2 regions of the Massilia sp. W12 genome follow, and region 2 is predicted to be linked to the other one. Evidence: riboswitches for the same ligand, from Rfam matches in the RefSeq annotation. Region 2 holds a riboswitch; the other holds the start of a gene.

Region 1 (7,824 bases), 140 kb from region 2:
TGCAAGGCCTGGAACTCAGACAGGGGACGGGAGAATTGCCGCCTTTGCAGCACATATTGCTGCGCCAGTTGCAAGGCGGCTTGCGCGCCGCCCAGCGAGCAGGCGGCGATATTCAGGCGGCCGCCGTCCAGACTGCGCATGGCCAGGCCAAAACCTTCACCCGCCGCACCCAGCAGTTGCCCGGCATGCAAGCGCACGCCGTCAAAATGAATGCTGCGCGTGGGTTGCGCGCGCCAGCCCAGCTTATCTTCCGCCCGGCCATAGCTGACGCCGGGCGCATGCGCATCCAGCGCGAAGGCGGAAATTCCGCGCCGCCCGCTGGCTTGCATATCGCTGCGCGCAAACACCACCAGCACATCGCTGATTCCGGCGCCGGAAATAAACACTTTGCCGCCATCCAAGCGCCAGCCGGCCCCATCCGGGCGCGCGCGCGTGGCCAGCGCCGCCGCGTCTGAGCCGGCCCCGGCTTCGGTCAGACAAAACGACGCCAGCTTGGCGCCGCTGGCCAGGGCCGGGGCCAGATCGCGTGCAAAGGGGCCGGGCGCATGCGCGGTCAGCGCCGCCGCCATATTGTGAATCGCCAGCCAGGCCGCAGTGGCGGGACAGGCTTTCGCCAGCTCTTCAAAAATCAGGCAGCCATCCAGGCGGCTGGCTTGCATGCCGCCCAGTTGTTCGGGTAAATACAAGCCGCAAAAGCCAAGTTCGCCGGCCTGTTGCAAGACCTGGCGCGGCACATGTCCCTGCTGATCCCATTGCGCCGCATACGGGGCCAGCGCCTGTTGCGCAAAAGCGCGCGCACTCTGGCAAAAAGCGCGCTGTTCTTCGGTCAAATCAAAATCCATCGCTCACCCCAGACCGATAGTGGTGTTGGCGGGGGCCGTTTGGGTGGCATGCAGCCAGCGTGTGGTGATGGTTTTGGTTTGCGTGTAAAACGCAATCGCCTGCGGGCCATAGGGGCCCAGGTCGCCCAGCTTGGAGGCGCGTGAACCGGTGAAAGAAAACAGGGGACTTGGCACCGGAATCGGCACATTCACGCCGATCTGTCCCACCTCCACCTCATGCTGGAATTGGCGCGCCGCCGCGCCGGATTGGGTAAACAGCGCCACCCCGTTGCCATGCGGGTTGGCGTTGATGATAGCGATGGCCTGCTCCAGGGTATCGAGCTGCATCACGCACAAAACCGGGCCGAAAATCTCTTCCTGGTACACCGCCATCTCGCAGCTGACATCCGCCAGAATGGTCGGCCCGACAAAATTGCCTTGCGCGTAGCCGGGCGCGCTCGCGCTGCGGCCATCCAGCAAGAGCCGCGCGCCTTGCGCCTGGCCGCGCGCAATCAGCTGACAGACGCGGTCGCGCGCCTGCGGCGTGATCAACGGCCCCAGATCGGCTCCCGCTTCATGCCCGGCGTTGAGACGCAATTGGCGCGCTTTCTCGACCAACAGCGGCAACCAGTCGCGCGCCGCGCCGACAGTCAGTAAGACCGACAAGGCCATGCAACGCTGGCCGGCGGCGCCGAAAGCGGCCCCGACGATTTGATTCAAGCTGGCCTCGCACACCGCATCCGGCAGCAAGACCGCATGGTTTTTCGCGCCCATCATGCACTGCACCCGTTTTCCGGCCAGGCTCGCTTCGCGGTGCACAATCTGTCCCACCCGACTGGAGCCGACAAAAGACACCGCCGCCACCAGCGCATGATTGCAGAGCTGTCGCACCACCTCGGCCCCGCCATGCACCACATTCAAGACCCCCGGCGGCAGCCCGGCTTGCATGGCCAGTTCACACAAGCGCATCGTCACCAGCGGATCTTGTTCAGAAGGCTTGAGCACAAAGGTATTGCCGCAGGCAATCGCCAGTGGAAACATCCACAGCGGAATCATGGCCGGGAAGTTAAACGGCGTGATGCCGACGCACACCCCGATCGGCGACAGATGGGTATGGGTATCGACGCCGCCGGCGATATTTTGCGCTATCGCCCCCATCTGCCAGTGCCCGATATTTGCCGCTTGCTCAACCACTTCCAGACCGCGCTGGATATCGCCGTGCGCATCGGCCAGGGTTTTGCCTTGTTCGCGGCAGAGCAGGGCGGCGAGCTGTTCCATGTTGTCGCGGATTAATTGCTGATAGCGCCAGAAGATGCCGCTGCGCACTTGCAAAGAAGTATGGCGCCAGGTTTGGTAAGCCTTGCTGGCCGTTTGCAGCGCGCGCTCGACTTCCTCTGCCGTGGCGAACGGCGTATAGGCCAGGATTTCCTGCGTCGCCGGGTTGCGCACGGCGTGCAGTTCCTGTCCCTGCGAGGCGATAAAGGCGCCGCCGATCAAGAGCGGCACGCGTGGCGCGCCCTGGTCTGTTTTGTTAAAAATGCAAGTGTCCGCCGGCAATGCGGCGTTCGTGTGCTGTGAGGTGCTCATCAAAAATTCCCGGATGAAAGCCGCGTTTTATGGCGGCGTTGTCTGTATGTCCCGGACAATCAAACGCATGCGGCAATCCGCCAGCCGGCCCCATGCAGGACGCCAGGCGTGACAGATACGGCGCGCAGGGCAAAACCGCCGCTGCACAGCTGCATGAAAGTGATGTCCGACCGCTTGGATGTGTATGCATCCGTCAGGCGCCTTCCGCACCTGACCAGACCAGAACCAGACAGACCGCACGCCGGCAATGCCGGCAGCCAGCCAATCTCCCGCACGGCAAGCCGCGCAGGCTGGTAAAACAGGCCGGTATCCGGGCTTGCAAGTTTTGTGACATCGCCTTCCCGGCTTAGCGCCAGTGGCGTGGATGATGTCACCGCACTCACTTACCGTTGCGGAGGCAGCAGAGGCTTAGGCGAAGCGCACCTCTTTCCCGTTTAACACCGGACAAGAACTTGTCCGGCGCACCTGTTCTTTTTCAGAATAACACAGGATTTGACGTTTACGTAAACGTCACATGTCACGCGTTTCAGCGCATATTTGCCGTTTTTTATGGCACAGGAAGTCAGCTGTATTGCCTGATGGCGAGGCTTTCAGATGGCGGGCATTCCCCCCCGCCTGGCATGCTTGTGTGGATTATTGGTGTAAAGTAAATCGCCGGGAACGACTGATGCGCGCCCGTTTTTTGGCAAGGTTTTGCAGGCGATAAAAACGCGCCAATGCAAGCTGGCGCGTGGCGGGTGACTTTATGCAATCAGTGCTTGGCGGCGACGCGCCAGCAAACCCAGTCCGCCCAGACCAGCCAACAGCATGGCCCAGGTTTCGGCTTCGGGAATTTGCGGCACTTCGCCGGAATTATCCGAGGCGGCGATTACAAAGTTATCCATGGCCGCATAGCCGCCACGGATCAAATCAATTTGCAGCGTCACATTGCCATTGCTGGCGCGGCTGGCGTCCAGCGCGGCTACCAGATTTGTCCAATTGAATACGCCATTGTGCGCCGAATTCGCGCCTTCCATGGTCAGGCTGGACAGCAGGACGCCATTGCCATTGATGGTGGCCTGTCCCAGAGGATTGTCAAACAGGCTGAAGCGGAATTTCGGCGCATCATTCGCAAACGGGCCATTGCCGCCGGACAGGCCGATACGTGACACATCCAGACGGAAATTCAAAAACTTGTGGCCGGCCACATTGAAATTCAAGCCGAGCCGGTCATCCTGCACGCTCTCCAGCATACCCAGGGCATAGTTGCCGCCCTTGTGCTGCGGGTCTTGATAGCCATTGCCAAACGCACGGCCGCCGCTGATGTGCAGGGTTTCCACTGTATAAGTGTGATTGAACGTAAAGCCTGCCGGCTGGTTGCCATACAGGCTGTTGACCGGAGCGGAAGACAGATCATGGTAATAAGTGGAGGGGATATAGCCGGTTGGCGCTTCAAAATTCTGGGAATACAAAACTGTGGCGGCTTGTGCTTGCGTGACGCAGGCGAGTAAAGCGAAGCAAAGAAAACGCATTTTCATATTGAACCTTTGTGTGTGACGCGGTGCACTGCGCCTGTTTGGCTGTTTGATGTGTTGGGATGTCATTCATTTTATCTGACATATGCATTATGCATGATTTCTATAATTTTGTTGTCATTGTATCTATGGTTGAGTTTTTCAAGAATGGCCATTTCAGCGTCTTGGTCAAGGCTATTTTCCTGGCTGCAAGATTGCGTCTGGAAAAAACAAATTTGCGGCATGGCGTGACGCAAGCCGGGACAAACAGCGCATACTGGTGGCCTTCTGACGCCAGGCAGCCAGGTGGACTCAGCGGATCGGAGCGGAAAATCTGCAGACGCGTATCGCTATGCTGATTTTGCAGTCGCAATCACTGATCTCTCTGGCTGCATTATCACGTCCGTCCCGTTTTGTGAAACAAGCCGGCGCAGCTTGTGGTCAGGCCAAAACGGATATTGCACGCCATTCATGATGTTCTTTTGCAAAAAGAGGTCAAGCATGTCAATTCCGACTTTCCCCACACCACCTTATCCTGCCTATACCGATGCGGTTCTGTCTGAACCGGCCAATTACGGCATTTTGCAGCAGCTCATTGGCACTTGGGTCAATGTCAATCCTGAGAAAAAGAATACTGGCTGGGGTATGCACACCACCTGCATGCCATCGCCCGGTACGAATTCCGAAACCATTTTTGGCATCTTTCATTTTTTGTGCGATGACTACACCGAAGAGCTGACCTTTACGCCGGTAGCGGGCGGGGTGCGCAATCGCGGTGGTACGAATGAGCAATTCATCGGCGCGCTGGAATACCGCCAAAGCATTCAGCGCGTCAGCGATGGCGTCGGAATTCATGAAGAAGCCGGCATGTATTTGTGGCTCAATCAAATGTACAACCATCCGGCGGATGAGGAGTCGGTGCTGGAGGACAATGGCTATCCCGGTATCGCCATCGGCGCGGGTGCAAATGGGCCGAATTTTGTCCCGCCATATGCCATCGCGCGCAGCGGTACGATTCCGCATGGCACATCCATCATGCTGACCGGCAGCTTTGCCGAAGATGTGCCGGGCAAACCGCCGTATCCCACCGGGACAGATTGCTGGACATTGCCGTTTGTCGCTTCCTGGCCCCAATTGCAGATTGCCAACGGGCCGAATCTGGCCGCTTCGCCGCTGGCGATTTCACCCAGTATGGGGGCCGAGTCCTTCCTGCCTAAACCGCAGGATGGCCCGCTGAATCTGGATCAGCCAGCCCCGGCCTGGGCTTTTGATAAATCGCTGCCGGTGACAGACCCGGATGGCAATCTGACATATTTCCAGCGCATTGTGGCCGATCCGCACTACCCGTACTCTGTGCGTCCCGACTTGCGCCTGCGCGATGCGATCAAAGATCAGAACATCAGCAAATACACCCTGATTCAATTGAGCAGCCGCCACGACGGCGGGCCGCAGGGCGGGGTGATGAATACCCCGTTCGTGCAGAAATTCGCGAATGTGACTGAGATGACGCTGAATATGTGGCTGGAAACCGTGGTCGAAGACGGCCAGGAAATTTTACAGCTGCAATATGAGCAGATCATTTTCTTTGAATTCATGTTCGGCTCAAACGGCCAGACCACGCGCTGGCCGCATATTCAGGTCAATACTTTGCGCAAGAAGGCATGAGTTTTTGACGCGCCGTTCGGCTGGGCTGGGGGACGATCAAGCCGTGCTTCGACAAGCTCAGCACGAACGGCAAAAAAGCGGTGCTTCGGCAAGCTTCAGCGTTGTTTGGCCTGAATTAGGCTGAAAAGTCAGCAAAACAGACTTTTTGAAGAGTCGCCAGTATGAAAATAGAAATTGCTCCCATTTTGTTGGCAGGCATGTGTTTTTCTGTGGTTTGTCACGCCAAAGATGTGCATCCAGGTTTGGCATCACTGTATTCACATGATCAAGCTGAACGCAGTGCGCAGCAGATCGATTGGCCTGCCTTGCATAAGCGTGACCGCGCCCGCTTAATTCAAGTGGAAAAGTGGCGCCAATCCGGGGTCTTGCAAACTGCGCGCGACTACTTTCATGCTGCAACCATATTTCAGCATGGTGGCGGGGCCGGAAATTTTCGGACAGCCTTGGCGCTTTGCAAACAAGGATTGACACTCAAGCCCGATGATCCAGATTTACTTGCGTTGTACGCCGCTACTTGGGACAGACTTATGCTGGTGCAAGGCCGCCCGCAGTGGTATGCCACCAATTATGTTCAAAAAGGTGAACAAGCTAAGTGGGAATTGGCGCCAGTCGATGAAAGCATTAGCGATGAGCAAAGGCGGGCATTCAAGGTGGCAAGCCTGGCGGAAATGCGTGAAAAAGTCGCCAAACTGAATGCGGCTTTGCCGGCTCCCAAGCCTGCAGAAAATACCGGGCGGGCTCCTGTGCGCATGCTGCATACCAAAGCCGATGCCGCAACATTGCAAAAACTGTTTGCAGTTGATCCTTTGCTGGTTCTGTTCTGGTTGCATTTTGAAAAATACGGCATGCCACTGGAAACCGGCCCGCATGGCCAGAGTCAAGCCATGTTTGTGTATCTGCAAAGAGATGTGCGGGAAATTCAAGCAATGATGCGCAATAAAAATTTGCCGGAACTTGAGGGCAGCTCTGAAGACGCTTGCATGAGCCGGATTCAGGCCGAAGAAGCTAAAGATGGCGCATGGCTGTTGCAGATTGCGAATGCTTGTGGCATCCAACCAGCGCCCGGCGCCCTGCAATTCAAAGCTGATAAATTCTGGCGTATGACGATAAAACCGATTGAACCGGCGCAAGCCCTTTTTCAACTCGATTCCCTGGCGCATGGCCGTAAGCCGAATTGATCAAGCCATGCTCAACACGCACAAAGCCAGATAAATTAAACGCCTGTTCCGGCAAGCGCAGGCGTTGCGCTTGCCGGGCCGTGATTTTGCGGCGCATTCCGGGCAACAAACAATGCCGCAACCCGCGCGGTGACGCAGCCATGCCGCCATGCCGCGCGTTCTGCCGCCGGCTTCAATACTCTGCAATCAAGCGATCCGGCTTGAGCGTGGTGCCTTCCAATGCCCGTCCCTTGCCGCCGCGTTTGCCCTGGTGCGGGGTTAAGGCGGAATTGGCCAGCAGGGCTTCTTGCGGTTTGCCGCCGCGCGCTGTGCCGGCGGCTTTGACGCCGCGTGTGCCTGTCGGCAGGGCGGCCAGCAGGCTTTCTTTTTCCTGCAGACTCTGCAACATCGTGCCGCGTCCGCCGCCGGAGAGCGTTTTCACATCCGCCAGCGGGAACAGCAAAATCCGTCCCTGTTCCGAGAGACAGGCCAGCTGGCTGTCTTGTTCCTGCACCACCTGCGGCGGCAACATGGCGTCGCCTTCATCGAGCGTGATGAAGGATTTGCCGGCTTTTTGCCGGCTTTGCATGTCTTGCGCGCGGCAGATGAAGCCATAGCCATTGCTGGCGGCCAGCAGCAAACGGGTCTCGCCCTGGCCGGCGAAATAATGCAGGATGCGGCTGCCGGGGGCCAATTCAATCAAGCTGGTGACAGGCACGCCATCGCCGCGCGCGCCCGGCAAAAGCGAAACCGGCACGCTGTACACCTTGCCATTGCTGCCAAACGCCAGCAGCGTGTCCACGGTGCGGCAGGCGAATGCGCCGTACAGGCCGTCGCCGGCTTTGAATGTGAATTGGGACGGGTCGTGGCCAACGCCATTGCGCGCGCGCACCCAGCCTTTTTGTGAAATCACCACCGTCACCGGTTCATCGACAACCTTGGTTTCCGCCACCGCGCGTTGCGCTTCTTCGATCAGGCTGCGGCGCGCATCGCCAAACTGTTTTTTGTCTTGCTCGATTTCTTTGATCAGGAGCTTTTTCAAGCTGGCCGGATTGTCCAAAATCTCTTGCAAATCCTGCTGTTGGCCGCGCAATTCGGCCA
Region 2 (7,824 bases):
ACGGTGTCGGCGATGGCGATTAATTCCGGCAGCGCGCCGCGCCCGGTCACCACCACATGCTGGGAGGCGGGACGGGCTTGCAGATCCGCCAGCACTTGCGCTAAATCCAGATAATGGTATTTGAGCGCGATATTGAGTTCATCCAGCACCACCAAGGCGATCTGCGGATTTTGCAAGAGACGGCGCGCGACTTGCCAGGCGGCCTGGGCTTTTTCCACATCGCGCGCGCGGTCTTGCGTTTCCCAGGTGTAGCCTTCGCCCATCACATGAAATTCGACCAGTTCGGGAAAACGGCGTAAAAACACTTCTTCGCCGGTGGGGTGGGCGCCTTTGATGAATTGCACCACGCCGGACTGCATTTCATGCCCCATGGCGCGCAGCACCATGCCAAAAGCGCTCGAACTTTTGCCCTTGCCATTGCCGCTGTGCACCAGCAAAACGCCGCGCCGCTCTTGCGCGCGGGCAATCGATTCATCCACCAATTGCTTTTTGCGCTGCATGCGCAGGCGATGGCGTTGTTCCAACTGTTCTTGCTGATCTTCCTTGCCAGCTTCCGGGGCCGGCGTTTGGGCTTGATTCATCGTCTGTTTTCCTGAAGTGCGTTAAAGCGGCAAAAATACGCGCCGTCCCAGGTGTTCACATTCGGCCAGCGGGTAGCCCAGACAGTCGCCGATGATATCGACTTGCATCACCTGGGCGCAGGGGCCGGCCTGCCAGCGTCCATCGCCATACAGCAGCAAGACGTGGCTGGCGCAGCGCAGGGCGAGATTGATGTCATGTCCCACCATCACGACTGCGCGCTGCTGCGCGCGGCACAAGCGGGCTAAGGTGTCGGTGACGGACATTTGATGCGCCAGATCGAGCGCGGCGGCCGGCTCGTCGAGTAAGAGCAGCGGTGTGTCTTGCGCCAGCAAGGCGGCAATCGCCACGCGTTGCCGTTCGCCGCCGGACAGGCTGCGCACATCGCGCGCGGCCAAGTGTTCGACTTCCATTTGCGCCAGCGCCTGCAGGGCCTGGCTGTGATCTTCGGCTTGCCACCAGGCATCGGTCTGCCAGGGGTGGCGCGCGCTTTGCACGGCTTGCAGCACGCTGTAGCCAAAGGGGTCATTGCGGCTTTGCGGCAAAAAGGCGCGCTGGCGCGCCAGCTCCAGCAGAGGCCATTGCGCAAGGTTTTTGCCGCGTATCGCAATCTGTCCCTGATCCGGGCAGGCGATGCCGGCCAGGCAGCGCATCAAGCTGCTTTTGCCGGCCCCGTTGCGGCCTAAAATCGCCCAGCATTCGCCGGCTTCGACCTGCCAATCCAGGTCTTGCCACAGGCAGCGGCCGGCGATGCTCATGCGCAAGGCGTCCACCTGCAATAAGGGAGGATTCATGACCTGCCCCGGCGCCACAAGCGCAGTTGATGTAATTGCAGCAAAAACAGCGGCGCGCCGACCAGGGCGGTAATCACGCCGACCGGTAATTGCTGTGGCGCGATGATGCTGCGCGCCATGGTGTCGGCTAACACCAGAAACACGCCGCCGACCAGCGAGGCAGCCGGCAGCAACAGGCGGTGATCCGGGCCTAAGGCGAAGCGACAGGCATGCGGCACGATCAGGCCGACAAAGCCGATGCTGCCGGCGTTGGCGACGGCGCTGGCGGTCAGGGCGGCCGCGCCAAAAAACAATTGCACGCGCAAACGCGCAATCGGCACGCCCATGGTGGCGGCGTTTTCGGCATGAATCGCCATCAGATTGATGGCGTTGGCGCGCGTCATGGCAAACAGCGCCACGCCAATCCAGGCCAGCCAGGCCAGGCCGGTGCTTTGGCTGCCGGCCAAATCGCCAATCATCCAAAACACCATACTGCGCAAGCGCCCTTCCGGCGCGATGGAGAGAATCAGACTGACTCCGGCCATGCAGGCGGCGGATAAGATCACGCCGGTCAACAGCAGCACCGAGCCGCCTTCGCTGTTGATGCCATAGCGCAAATCACGCCGCGCCAGCAAGTACAGCAAGGCGGCGCTGGCGGCGGCGCCGATGAAGGCGCAGACATCAATCATCCAGGCGGCGGCGAAAAACAGCATGGCGCTCAAGGCGCCCAGCGCGGCGCCGCCGGAAATCCCCAGCACATAAGGATCAGCCAGCGGATTGCGCAGCAAGGCTTGCATCAAGACCCCGGCCAAGGCCAGCGCGGCGCCGGTGACAAAGGCGCTGGCGGCGCGCGTGATGCGCAATTCCAGCAAGCTGGCGTGCATATCATCTTGCCCCAGGCGCCAGGCATGCAGGGCTTGCGGCAGATCGGCCAGCGGGATGGGGATGGAGCCGATCAGGGCGGCGGCGATGAAGCTCAGCAGGCAGGCCGCCAGCAAGTAAATCAGCAAGCGGCGCAGACGCGCGTGCGTCGCATCGCCCGCCATCGCGGGTGCGGACTGACGCACGGCGCGCACGCCAGCCGGCGCAGCGTCGTGCGCGGGGGCGCCTGGCTCCTTGGACAGCATCGGCCCCCCTTTCATGGTTTCGCCTTCAAACGCGGCAGATCTCAGAATTGATCATAGCGCAGGCTCAGCACAAAGCGCGACGGGGACGCATTGAAGCCATTCGCCAATTCATAGGCTTTGTTGGCGACATTGTTCCAGCGCGCTTGCACTTCCCAACCGCGCGCAATCTGCCGCGCGGCATACAGATTCCACACGCCGTAGCCGGCCAGCGGGGTGTTGTTGGCCACATCGTCGTAGCGGCGGTCGGCAAACACGGTTTCCACCCCGGCCTTCCAGCCCTCCGCCGCCCAATCCAGACCGAGCGAGCCATGCTGTTTGGCGCGGCGCGGCAAGCGTTTGCCGCTGCTGTCGTCTTTTGCGTCCTGCCAGTCATAGTTGCCGCGCAAGGTGAAGGCGCCGGCGAGCGGCATGCTGCCGCCGATCGATAAGCCGGTGATCACGGCGCGGTTCAGGTTGTAGGCGCAGCCGTAGGGATGGGTGGCTTTTTCCACCGGGCACACCGGCGCATACACGATCAGATTGTCGATTTTGTTGCGGAACAGGGCCGCTTGCAGACGGCTGGCGCCGGCCTGGTATTGCAGACCGAATTCCAGATTGCGCCCTTTTTCCGCCTGATTGCCTTCTAAGCCAAAGCCGGGGTAGTACAGCTCATTGAAGGTGGGTGCGCGAAAGCTCATGCCATAGCTGGCCGTGGCTTGCCAGCCGGGGCTGAATTTATAGCCGGCGGCCAAGGCCCCGGTGGTTTGATTGCCATTGGTGGAAATGCGGTCGTGGCGCATGGAGGCGGTGGCCAGCCAGACATCGCGCTTGACTTGCCAGGCGCCGGCAAAGGATGTGGTTTTGCGGTTGCGCTCCAAAGACTTGCTGGAGCTGCCCAGCTCCTCTTTGCGGTGTTCCAGCGTCAGCTGCAGATTGTCCGGGCCGAATTCGATGTCGTTTTGCCAGCTGTATTGGGTTTGCGTGGTTTCGTAGCGCGACAAGCCATACGAGGCGTCGGAGAAGCCGCGATCATTGGCAATCGAGAAACGCAACATGCTTTGCCAATTCGGCGCGAATTTATCGCGCGAATACACCGACCAGGTTTCCAGGCTGGTGACATCGCGGTCATCGTAGCCGGCCCCGCTGTCAAACTGCGAATTCTGCCGGCTGCGCAACAGGCTTGTGCCGAGTTCGTGGTCTTTGGCCCATTTCCAGCCCAGTTGTGCGGAAAAACTGTCGCGCGCATAGCCGTCTTCATCCGGGTCAAAGCTGAATTTGTTTTTACGGTTGGTGGCGTTTTGTCCAGTCTCTTCTTCATGCACGGCGTTGAGAGCGTAGCGCACGCCGCGTTCGCCGCCGGTCGAGCCGGACAGGCCGAGTTCATATTTGCGCAAGCCGCGATTACCCACGCTGACGCCCACTTGCGGCTCTAAAAATTTGCTGCCCTGCTTGGTGAAGATTTGCACCACGCCGCCCATGGCGTCCGCGCCATACAGGCTGCTCAAAGGGCCGTATACAATTTCAATCCGCTCAATTTGTGACAAGGGAATCGCCTGCCAGGTGGCGCCGCCGTTGCTGGCCGAGCCGATGCGCACGCCATCCACCAGCACAATGCTTTGCGCATTCGCCGTGCCGCGCATGAAGACTGAGCTGTAGTTGGCCGGGCCGCCATTGCTGCTGAGTTCAAAACCGCGTTTTTTTTGCAAAAATTCAGACAGAGAATTGACCCCGGAAGCCTGGATTTCAGCTTGATGGATCACTTGATGATCAATTAAAAGATCGCTGGCCGGAGTGGCTTTGCGGGTGGCGGTAACCAGCACTTCTTGCGTTTGCGCAGCCGCCTGGGCCGGGCTGACGCAAAACAGGCTGGCGGTGGCCAGGGCGAGCGAAGAAATAGCCGGGAACTGGCGCGCTGCGCCTTGTTTGCCGTAAGGATTCATTGTGTCTGTCTCAAGAAATTCCCCGGCATTTTTCCCCGCAATGCCGGATCATCAAAAGCGACTTGCGCTTTCACCTGTGTGGCCGGTATCCGGGCTGACAAGTCGTTTGTCTCCTCTTCCCATGCGGCCGGCAGGGTTTCCCACCAGCTGGCACAGTGAGCTTGAGACACGTTTCAGAAGCATCTGAACTTGCCTACCGTTGCGGGGGCAGCATGCCTTGCGCTTTCTCTGCGCTGACATTTCCCGTTTAACGGCTTCCATGAACTGGTCGCGCGCACCAACACTGCCGGGATTATACCTTGCAGGCTGGATAAATTGCATTGCAGCTACATTTTCAGGACATGAGAATTCACATGTTTGAGCCAATTTGCCGCGCCCGCACCAGCGGCGCGGCAAAACCCAGGCTTCTGGCCTGATGCAAGGTGCGCAGCTCGCTTTTGATCTGTTGCAAAATATGCTCACGCCCGGGGCGGTAGAAGATATTCCAGGCTTCAAACGGAATCATCTTGCCATCCGGCTGCACCATATGCACACAGGATTTTTTCAGGGCGCGGATATCGAGTGAATGCGCATCCATAAACTGCACAATCAAGATGCGGAACACGTTTTGATAACTCAGCGCCTGCGGTGCGGCGACTTTGGGCAGGCAGCACAGCATTTCCGACAGGCAGGAGGCTTGCGATTCGGGCGAGTGGTTGGTGGAAAACAGTTTGAACAAAGCCTGTTTCATCTGCGGATCGCGCTCAAACACTATCGTGCTTTTATCGCCGGCCAAGAGGGTGTCGGCGTCAATAAAACGGGTCAGCGGTACGACCTGATCCGCCATTTTCAAGCCATACGCCATCGCCAGGGTGTCGGGATTGCATGGCACCGGCAACACATCTTCTTTGCTGAACACGCTTGATTGTTCGCCGATTTTGCGCCGGATTTCAGACACGGTTAAGCGGTGGTTTTTATGTTCATATTGCTCAACCCGGCCAGCATCCTGAATCGGTTGCAGGGTCACGCCGCGCACGCAGGGCTGGGCCATGGCGAAATCGAGCAGCGCGCCGATTTCATCATCATTCACGCCTTTTTTGAGCGTCATCACCAGGGTGGTGGAGAGCTGTAAATCATTTAAGCGCTGCAGCGCCTGATTGCGGATGCGGCGCAAATCGGCGCCGCGCAATTCTTTCAAGGCGCTTTCTTTGAAACTGTCGAATTGCAGATAAATTTCCAGGCCAGGCCCGTATTCAGCCAGGCGGCGCGCAAACGCTTCATCCTGGGCGATTTTGATACCATTGGTATTCACCATCACATGCTTGATCGGACGTTTTTTACATTCGTCCAGAATGGCGAAAAAATCCGGATGCAAGGTCGGCTCGCCGCCGGAAATCTGCAAGACATCCGGTTCGCCCTCATTCCTGACCAGGGCGTCGAGCATATCGATGACTTGCGCCAGGCTGCGGCTGCTGCTGCGATGGGTGCCGGATTCTGCATAGCAGACCGGACAATTCAAATTGCATTGATCGGTGATTTCCAGCACGGTCAGGCAGGAATGCTGCATATGATCCGGGCATAAGCCGCAGTCATACGGGCAGCCATATTCCATTTTGCCGGAAAAGTATTGCGGCATTTCCGGCGCTTTGACATACACTTCGCGGCACAGGCGGTAATACTCGGCGTCATCCGCAATCAAGACCCGTTCCACGCCATGCACCGGACACCATTTGTCCATATACACATGCTGGTCTTTGATGACGATTTTCGCTTCCACCTGGCGCAAACAACTGCTGCAGACGCTGCTTGTGGTGTCGTAAAACAGCCAGGGGCGGTTTTTACGTTCTGTGCCGCTGTGGGCTGGCGTTTGCTTGCTTGCATCCATCTTCATCTTCCTTGCAAAATCCGGGGGTGGCGCCAGGCTTGCCATTGTTTGAGCAAACCCGGCAGATACAGGGCCAGCGCGAGCAGGCAAACCCATTGGATGCCGGACAGCCCGAAAGGATAGACATAGGGTATCGGCTTGATGCCGTCCACCGCCACGCGCCAACATAAATATGCAGTCAAAAACAATTTAAACAGCAGGCCGTTTTGACTGGCCAGGCGCGCCCGCTGAGATTGCAAGACAAACCAGAGCAGGCTTAAAAAACCAATCTCATACAGCTGCGTGGGGTGGCGCGGCTGACCATCGCCAAAATCCACCGCCCAGGGCAGATTGCCGGGCAGTCCATACGTGCCGTCATGCAAACCGGCCAGAAAGCAGCCAATGCGGCCGATGATGATGCCAAGCAAAAGCGGGAAGACAAATAAATCGCCGGTCGATTCACGCTGGCCGATGAGTTTTTTGCTGATTTCCACCCCGAGCAAGCCGCCCAGCAAACCGCCGACAATCGACTGGCCCATAAACCAGTTGCGCGGATCGCCTATTTTCTGCGGAATCAAGTGCGCATATTCAATCCAGAACACCAGCTTATTGCCCAGCGCCGCGCCGGCGATGCAGCCGACCACAATCGCAAAATTGCCCGGCGCCAGTAAAGCGCCCTGCCCGCGCTGCCGCTTTTGATAACGGTAATATTGCATGCCGGCCAAAATCCCGGCCCATTCCAAAAGGTAATGGATCAGGTTGGCGTGGAATGCGTCAAAATTCGGGCCTGCGATCATATGAATTCCTGTGTTGTTTCATTGCGCGCTGCTTCAGGCGCAAGGCACAGGCTGGCTTGCAGCGCAATGACTTACCCGGCGCCCGACAGCGGCGCATCATCAAAGACGCCGCATGGGTGAATGCGCAGCAGCAAACGCTAGTTTTTCTTCCTGATGACGCGCACCAGCCAATACAGCCCAGCCGCGCAAGCGATGCCCGCCGCGCCCATGCCAAAGATGGCGGGATCCAAAGTGGCCTGGCCACTCATTGCGACACTCAGATAAAGCCCGCACAGCCCGCAGATGCCAAAGCCGGCCATCAGGATGCACAAGAAAAATAATAAGACGCCACGCCAAAATTGATTCATTGCCAGACCTGTTTTTCGCTGATGCCGGAGCGGGACGCAGCGCCCGCTCCGGCGGATTGCTGCATTATTTCCATTCGCCGCGCAAAGCCAGCACCTGTTCGCGCAAGCCTTCCGGCGTCACCTGCTGCGGCGCTTGCGGCGCGCCGACCACCAGCTCCAAACGTGACAGCAAGCCGCGTTTGAAGGAGCGTTGCAGGGGGTTGCCATCGCTGCGCGTGAGCAGGCTGCCCCACAGACCGCGCAAAGCCATGGGAATCACCGGAACCGGGCTGCGCTCGACAATCTTGCGCACCCCGCCTTTGAATTCATTCACATCGCCGGTGGTGGTCAAGCGCCCTTCCGGGAAAATGCAGACCAATTCGCCTTCGCGCAAGGCGTGCGCAATCTCGTCATAGGCTTTTTCCATGGTCTGCTGATCTTCCTTGGCCGGCGCGATAGG

Evidence for each region. Region 2 has a riboswitch for cobalamin ahead of V8J88_RS11550 (TonB-dependent receptor). Riboswitches for the same ligand answer to the same signal wherever they lie in the genome.
Region 1: it holds a riboswitch for cobalamin, as region 2 does, so the genes downstream of both, V8J88_RS12045 (CoA-acylating methylmalonate-semialdehyde dehydrogenase) here and V8J88_RS11550 (TonB-dependent receptor) in region 2, are expected to answer to the same signal.

The regions. Positions count from the first base shown of each region.
Region 1 is NZ_CP147776.1:3,023,977-3,031,800, reverse strand. Features, by position in the region: gene V8J88_RS12050 (acyl-CoA dehydrogenase family protein) at 1-842, opposite strand, end outside; gene V8J88_RS12045 (CoA-acylating methylmalonate-semialdehyde dehydrogenase) at 846-2,408, opposite strand; cobalamin riboswitch at 2,692-2,892, opposite strand; gene V8J88_RS12040 (PEP-CTERM sorting domain-containing protein) at 3,152-3,925, opposite strand; gene V8J88_RS12035 (peroxidase, FMP-type) at 4,403-5,566, shown strand; gene V8J88_RS12030 (hypothetical protein) at 6,094-6,744, shown strand; gene parC (DNA topoisomerase IV subunit A) at 6,917-7,824, opposite strand, start outside.
Region 2 is NZ_CP147776.1:2,886,864-2,894,687, forward strand. Features, by position in the region: gene cobO (cob(I)yrinic acid a,c-diamide adenosyltransferase) at 1-581, opposite strand, end outside; gene V8J88_RS11540 (ABC transporter ATP-binding protein) at 603-1,373, opposite strand; gene V8J88_RS11545 (iron ABC transporter permease) at 1,370-2,494, opposite strand; gene V8J88_RS11550 (TonB-dependent receptor) at 2,521-4,398, opposite strand; cobalamin riboswitch at 4,461-4,695, opposite strand; gene V8J88_RS11555 (radical SAM protein) at 4,748-6,262, opposite strand; gene V8J88_RS11560 (prolipoprotein diacylglyceryl transferase family protein) at 6,265-7,038, opposite strand; gene V8J88_RS11565 (hypothetical protein) at 7,095-7,358, shown strand; gene V8J88_RS11570 (MFS transporter) at 7,450-7,824, opposite strand, start outside.